DNA from 3 places in the Terribacillus sp. AE2B 122 genome. Region 1 is predicted to be linked to each of the others. Evidence: predicted binding sites of a transcription regulator. Region 1 holds the regulator's gene; each other region holds the start of a gene.
The links. Region 1 encodes LexA, which represses DNA repair genes until DNA is damaged. Its sites were predicted from a motif close to CGAACATATGTTCG; they were not measured.
Positions count from the first base shown of each region.

Region 2: a site for LexA is predicted at 926-939, ahead of ruvA (Holliday junction branch migration protein RuvA). Genes of this name have one in related genera too.
Region 3: a site for LexA is predicted at 1,450-1,463, ahead of uvrB (excinuclease ABC subunit UvrB). Genes of this name have one in related genera too.

Region 1 is NZ_LR700942.1:751,967-754,243, reverse strand. It holds gene AE2B122_RS03850 (DUF2188 domain-containing protein) at 1-171, opposite strand, end outside; gene AE2B122_RS03845 (hypothetical protein) at 359-745, shown strand; gene lexA (transcriptional repressor LexA) at 1,032-1,661, opposite strand; gene AE2B122_RS03835 (recombinase family protein) at 1,945-2,277, shown strand, end outside.
Region 2 is NZ_LR700942.1:273,033-275,309, forward strand. It holds gene AE2B122_RS01375 (hypothetical protein) at 7-216, opposite strand; gene AE2B122_RS01380 (BofC C-terminal domain-containing protein) at 381-866, shown strand; gene ruvA (Holliday junction branch migration protein RuvA) at 992-1,606, shown strand; gene ruvB (Holliday junction branch migration DNA helicase RuvB) at 1,619-2,277, shown strand, end outside.
Region 3 is NZ_LR700943.1:550,326-552,602, reverse strand. It holds gene uvrB (excinuclease ABC subunit UvrB) at 1-1,391, opposite strand, end outside; gene AE2B122_RS07910 (peptide chain release factor 3) at 1,563-2,277, opposite strand, start outside.

The sequences.
Region 1 (2,277 bases):
TCTCCTGTCCCTGCCGTGAATGACATGTTCACCTTTATTCTGCTTAGCTAATTTCTTCCCATAATCCATCGCTTCTTTTTGCGTGTCAAAGCTTCCTGAAGCACGTTTTGCTCCTTCTTTTTTAACCTGCCAGCTGTTATTTCTGTCTGGTACAGTGTGATAGTTTGACATTGTTTCACCTCCAATAAAAGTACTTATAGTGTCTATACCACATAGTAGCCCTGTTTAATGCAAACGATGAGAAATTAAACATATCTGTTTCTTAACTTGTCACTTATTTGTGAAATAATGTACAAACCTTTCGATGGATTCATAACTAATATGTGAAATAATTGAACTATAACAAGGAGGAGATCACATGCCAAAACTACGCGTTACATTATTTCATGAAATACTGGGACAGTTAGAAGCAGACCAACTCCAAGGAACGAAAGCAAGAGAATACCGCTGCGAATTAGGAACGTGCACACCATACGATGTCGTACATCATGCGGAAGTGCTGCTGCAGGAAGGATTCATTTCAGGCGTCGTAACAAACTCCAAGGATTACAGAGATGTCTTCATTGACGATATTTTAGTAAAAGGACATGAATTGTTAGCTTTAATGGGGAACCAGCGAATTCTGGATGGTGCCAAGCGCCTGTTAGGGGAGACATACGAGAAAGCCACGCCAGGTATTCTGCTCGAGGCTCTTAATTTAGCGATGAAACAATATAAAAGCATACAAGAGGAGCTTGCCGTCTAGGCAAGCTCCTTATTTATACCGTTTTTAACGTTCTTTAAGATAATAATCATCCATACTGTGTTGTTCTCTACGGTGGCTTCTTGTATATCCACATTTACACGAATCAGTAACACTATCAATCTTATGTCGGCCTCGCAACTTGCAGAAGAGCTTGTAAAACAGCTTCACAAAACCACCTGCTTTCTAGCTTTTGGTAATAGCATAATCTAATATACCCAAAAATTATGTCGAAAGAAGGCAAAAAGTATGTAAATTCTATGAAAAAAAACCGGCCGGAGCCGATTTTTTACTGAATGGAACGATATAAACCGATTACTTTACCAAGAATACTAACATTATCCAAAATGATAGGATCCATCGTACTGTTTTCTGGCTGCAGTCGGATCTGGTTTTCTTCCTTGAAGAAACGTTTCACTGTTGCTTCATTGTCCTCTGTCATCGCTACAACAATCTCTCCATTTTGAGCGGTCTGCTGCTGTTTGACGATGACCATGTCTCCATCTAGAATACCGGCTTCTATCATACTCTCTCCTACAATAACCAAAACAAAAATATTATCGTCCGGTCCTACTAGATGGCTAGGTACAGGGACATATTCTTCTATATTCTCCACTGCTGTAATTGGAATACCAGCTGTTACTTTTCCGATTACCGGAGCGTAGTTTGCCTCACCTCGAGGAATATCTGTTTGTTCTTCACTATCAAATGATAATACCTCGATAGCGCGCGGCTTTGTTGGGTCGCGACGGATAAGACCTTTTTTCTCTAAACGAGAAAGATGGCCGTGAACGGTAGAGCTTGAGGCCAATCCAACTGCTTCGCCGATTTCTCTAACGGAAGGCGGGTAGCCTTTATCGAGTACCTGCTCCTTTATGTATGCTAGAATCGCTTCCTGTCTTTTCGATAGTTTTATCATGTATCGAACACCCCGTGCATATATTTTTATTACATACAGTATACCATGATAGATTGCAATATACAAACATCCGTTCGAAAAAAGGTCTTGACTAGAACCTATGTTCGTATATAATGGAATTAACAAAGAGAACGCATGTTCTTGAAAACGGAGGGGTCTACCATGTTCAAAAAACTAGCGAAATCAGATCTATTCTATTATGTGCTTTTCGGCTTCACGCTTTTCTTCTTATACTTTACACTTATAATGAGCGTCTAATTAGTCGAAGTGAGAGGGTACATCAATGAAAGCAGTCATCTATTGCAGAGTAAGTACAGAAAAGGACGAGCAAGCTAGCTCGATTGAGCGTCAGCGTGAAGAGCTCATCAGGCTTGCTGCGTCTTCCGACATAGAGGTTATCGATATCATCGAAGAGAAACAGAGCGGTTATGAGATCGAACGTCCGGGAATTTTTCGCATGCTGGATGTGTTTACAGCACGTGAAGCGGATTGTCTCCTCATTCAGGATGAAACGAGGCTAGGAAGAGGCAATACGAAGATCGCCTTGTTCCATCATCTTCAGAAGCTAGAGGTCAAGGTGTATACGTTAAGCCAGCACGGTGAATTCCAGCTTTCG
Region 2 (2,277 bases), 480 kb from region 1:
TTTCATTTATAATATACCATGCTCTTCGAAAATGCGGTGCATATCCTGGCGATACTTATCTTCCATAGCAAGTACTTCTGCTTTGGACAAACCGGCGTGCTGAATGTGATCTCTAAGTATCAAGGTTGCTCTTTCTTCTGAGAAAACGTTCGCCATGTTTGCTTCGCTTTTCGCTTCCACGTAGTGGAGGTACTTTTGCTGCGTAGTGTTTCTCACTATTATCCCGCCTTTGTTTTCAACTTTCTAATCCTTTACCACATATAATCGAAAAGAAAACCAAAAAAGTGTCGGTCAAATCAATATTTTTTCAAAAAAAACGGATAAAGAAGCGCTAACAGGAAAAAATGAAGGCAAAAGCAACGGAATAGGGGTGGAAGATCATGAGGCGTTTCTTAGGCTTTTGTTTGCTTTTCCTTTTAGTAGTTCCAAGTATAACAGCGGAAGCTGCGGATCCAGTTGAAGTGAAGGTCGTACTGCAGCGTCAATATATTGATGGCAAGCAGACAGAAGTAACCCATCAAGAGAAAATCTATGCAATGGAAGATTTCTGGTCAACCTATCATGATTGGCAGCTTGTTTCCCAGAAAGAAGGTTTGGTTGTATTCAAACAGGAAGTAATGGATATTTCACCCTCGTTAAAGAAGAATGGCTATTTCGGTATTTACAAAGGGAAGCTGACCATATTCGAAGGTCGTCCAATAGATCAGCAGGCAATCCAATCGTTCTATCAGATAAATAAAGGCAAGTTGGAAAGTCATCAAGCGGAAGAGCTCGAAGAAGGGATCAAGATCCAATCAAGAGAAGTTTATGAAGATGTCCTGGAAGCGCTCCGCTCCAAAAACGATGTAGCACCACTGCCAAGCTAAAAAGGATCGTTCCTCAGGAGAGGGAGGTCCTTTTCCTGTTTTTCACCTTTTACCTTATACGAACATACGCTTGTGTGGTAAAATAGATAGAAGGAAGTTATTGATTCAGGTAGGAGAGAAACAGCATGATAGCGTATGTTAAAGGCAAGATTACAGGAATTACAGAAGAAGCGGTGCTTGTAGAGGCACATGGTGTAGGTTATGAAATCATTTGCCCGAATCCTTTTCAATTCCAAATGGAAGAAGGCAAGGAGGCGCTTGTCCATACATATCATTATGTTAGGGAAGATGCCCAGACTTTGTTCGGGTTTAAAAATACAGAGGACAAGTTTTTGTTCCAAAAACTGCTAGGGGTTTCAGGTATCGGGCCGAAAAACGCCTTGCAGATCCTAGCAGGTGTCAACGTCGAGGAATTTGTCGCAGCAATCGAGCGAGAAGATGATAAGTTCCTGACAAGCTTCCAGGGTGTTGGGAAGAAGACTGCTCGTCAAATGGTGCTCGATTTGAAAGGTAAGCTCGTTTATATGGTATCGCTTACTGCAATCGAAGCATCTGCAGGTACAGAAAGCAACACTTCTAAGAAACGTCTTGCATTAGCAGATGCAGAAGATGCAATGCGGGCTCTAGGATATCAGGAGCGGGAAATCAAAGCTGTCTTGCCTCAGCTGAAAAAAGAAGACAGTGACAGTGCTGATCACCTGATCAAGAAAGGCTTGGCTTTATTAAGTCAAAAGAAATAAAGGAGTGCGAAGATGGAAGATCGCATGATTACGAACGAATTGAAACAGGAAGACGAAGTGATCGAGCTCAGTCTGCGCCCGTCCACCTTAAAGCAGTACATCGGCCAGCATAAAGCAAAGGAAAATCTGGCTATCTTCATAGAGGCAGCAAAGATGCGTGATGAGCCGCTTGACCATGTATTGCTTTACGGACCACCAGGATTAGGAAAAACAACGATGGCATCGATCATTGCCAATGAAATGGGTGTGTCATTCCGGGCAACGAGCGGACCCGCAATTGAAAAAGCAGGGGATTTGGCAGCGATTTTAAGCTCTCTGGAAGCAGGCGATGTGTTGTTCATCGATGAAATTCATCGATTGCCAAGAGCTGTTGAAGAGATACTGTATCCAGCTATGGAAGATTTCTTTCTGGACATTGTCATTGGAACCGGACCTAGCGCGCGCAGCGTCCGTCTTGATTTGCCGCCATTCACATTGGTTGGCGCGACAACGAGAGCTGGATTGCTATCTGCACCTCTAAGAGACCGGTTTGGTGTGCTGAGTCGACTTGAATTTTATAATACAGAAGATTTGGCCAGCATCGTCGAGCGGACAGCAGTCATTTTCGATGTCGAGATTGAACCTTCTGCTGCAAACGAGGTAGCATTACGTTCGAGGGGAACACCCCGTAT
Region 3 (2,277 bases), on a different contig from region 1:
GTTAAATCCTCGGACATCTTTTTCGTCAGCGTCGTGATTAGTACACGCTCATTCTTTTCGGTCCGCTTATAAATTTCACTGATAATATCGTCAATCTGTCCTTCAATCGGTCGAATGTCGATTTCCGGATCTAGCAATCCTGTCGGTCGGATGATCTGTTCGATCATTTCCGGTGTGTGCTCGATTTCATAAGGACCAGGTGTTGCAGATACATAGACAAGCTGTTCTGTTTTCTTCTCAAATTCCTGGAATGTGAGCGGCCGGTTATCCATAGCTGATGGCAGACGGAAGCCATGATCAACGAGCACCTTTTTCCGTGCTTGGTCACCATTATACATTCCCCTTATTTGCGGCAGCGTAACATGGGACTCATCCGCGACAACGATGAAATCATCGGGGAAGAAGTCCAGCAGCGTATAAGGTGTGGCTCCCCGTTCGCGGAAAGTAAGCTGAGCTGAGTAGTTTTCAATACCTGAACAAAAACCCATCTCCCGCATCATTTCCAAGTCGTAGTTCGTCCGCTGCTCTAATCGCTGTGCTTCCAGCAGTTTGCCTTGCTCCTTGAAGACTTTCAGCTGATCCTCGAGCTCTTTCTCAATATTGACAATTGCCTTCTTGAGATTCTCTTCGCGTGTTACGAAGTGGGAAGCAGGGAAAATAGCGACATGCTCCCGGTCCCCGATGATTTCGCCTGTCAGGGCGTCCACTTCACGAATCCGATCGATTTCATCCCCAAAGAACTCAAAGCGGATGCAATGTTCTTCCTTTGATGCCGGAATGACTTCAACTGAGTCCCCGCGAACACGGAAGGTTCCGCGCTGGAAATCAATATCATTCCGTGCGTATTGGATATCAACTAGGTTACGAAGAAGAGCATCTCGATCCTTCTCCATACCGACGCGCACAGACAGCACCTGGCTCTTATATTCCTCCGGGGAACCCAAGCCATAGATACAGGACACACTTGCCACAATCAATACATCATTGCGTTCAAATAGCGCAGATGTAGCGGAGTGGCGCAGCTTATCAATCTCATCATTGATGCTTGCGTCCTTCTCGATGAATGTATCTGTCTGTGGTACGTATGCTTCCGGCTGATAATAATCGTAATAGCTGACGAAATATTCCACTGCATTGTTCGGGAAAAATTCCTTAAACTCACTGTACAGCTGACCAGCCAATGTTTTATTGTGTGCAATGACAAGTGTCGGTTTGTTTATTTCCTTCACCATGTTCGAAATGGTGAACGTCTTACCGGTACCAGTCGCGCCGAGAAGTGTCTGATGACGCTTGTTTTGGTGGATGCCGTCGACTAGGGCGTCAATCGCTCTCGGCTGGTCACCCTGCGGCTCGTATTTGGATACTAACTCAAACGTTTCCTTTTCTTTCAATGCCAAATTCCTCCGTTCTGTATACTAATGTCATCATAGCATAAAATATATAAAAACACGAACAAACATTCGTTTAAAATTCCACATACCTGCTAGTATAGATGTTTACCTAATATACGAAACATAAACAAATAGATAGCAAAAAGCCGCCAAAATTTGACGGCTTTATTATTAGTTAGAAGCTTGGTCGTATTGGTTGACCTCAAATAGATCAATCAAATCGACTTTCGGATTTTTATCCGTGAACCAGCGGAGGGCGAAATCATTCTTGAACAATGCCAAGTACTCCCCTTCGCGATCCTGTGCGAGCAGACTGCGCTCATCAAATAAGCGTTCATCCACTTGCTCGGCCTTTAGCCAGCGAGGGATGCGTTCTCCCATCGATTCCAATACCACTTCTACATTATACTCGTTTTTCATTCGATATTCGAATACTTCGTACTGAAGCTCTCCGACTGCACCTAAGATATAGCTGTTGTCGCGTTTTCCGCGGAACAGCTGGATTGCTCCTTCTTGAACAAGCTGCTCGATACCTTTCTGAAACTGCTTGGCTTTCATAACGTTCTTGGCGGTAACTTTCTTGAACACTTCCGGCGGGAATTGCGGCAGTTCATCGAATTCAAAATTTGCTTTCCCTTCGATGAGTGTGTCCCCAATTCGGTAAATGTTTGGATCATAAATACCAATAATATCTCCAGCATACGCTTCTTCGACCGTATCACGGGAGGATGCGACGAATTGCTGTGACTGGGAAAGTTTGATCGGCTTCGCTGAGCGGGAGAGCTGGACGCTCATACCACGCTCGAATTTACCTGAGCAGACCCGCAGGAATGCAATCCGGTCACGGTGAGCCGGGTTCATGTTCGCCTGAATCTTGAAGATGAAT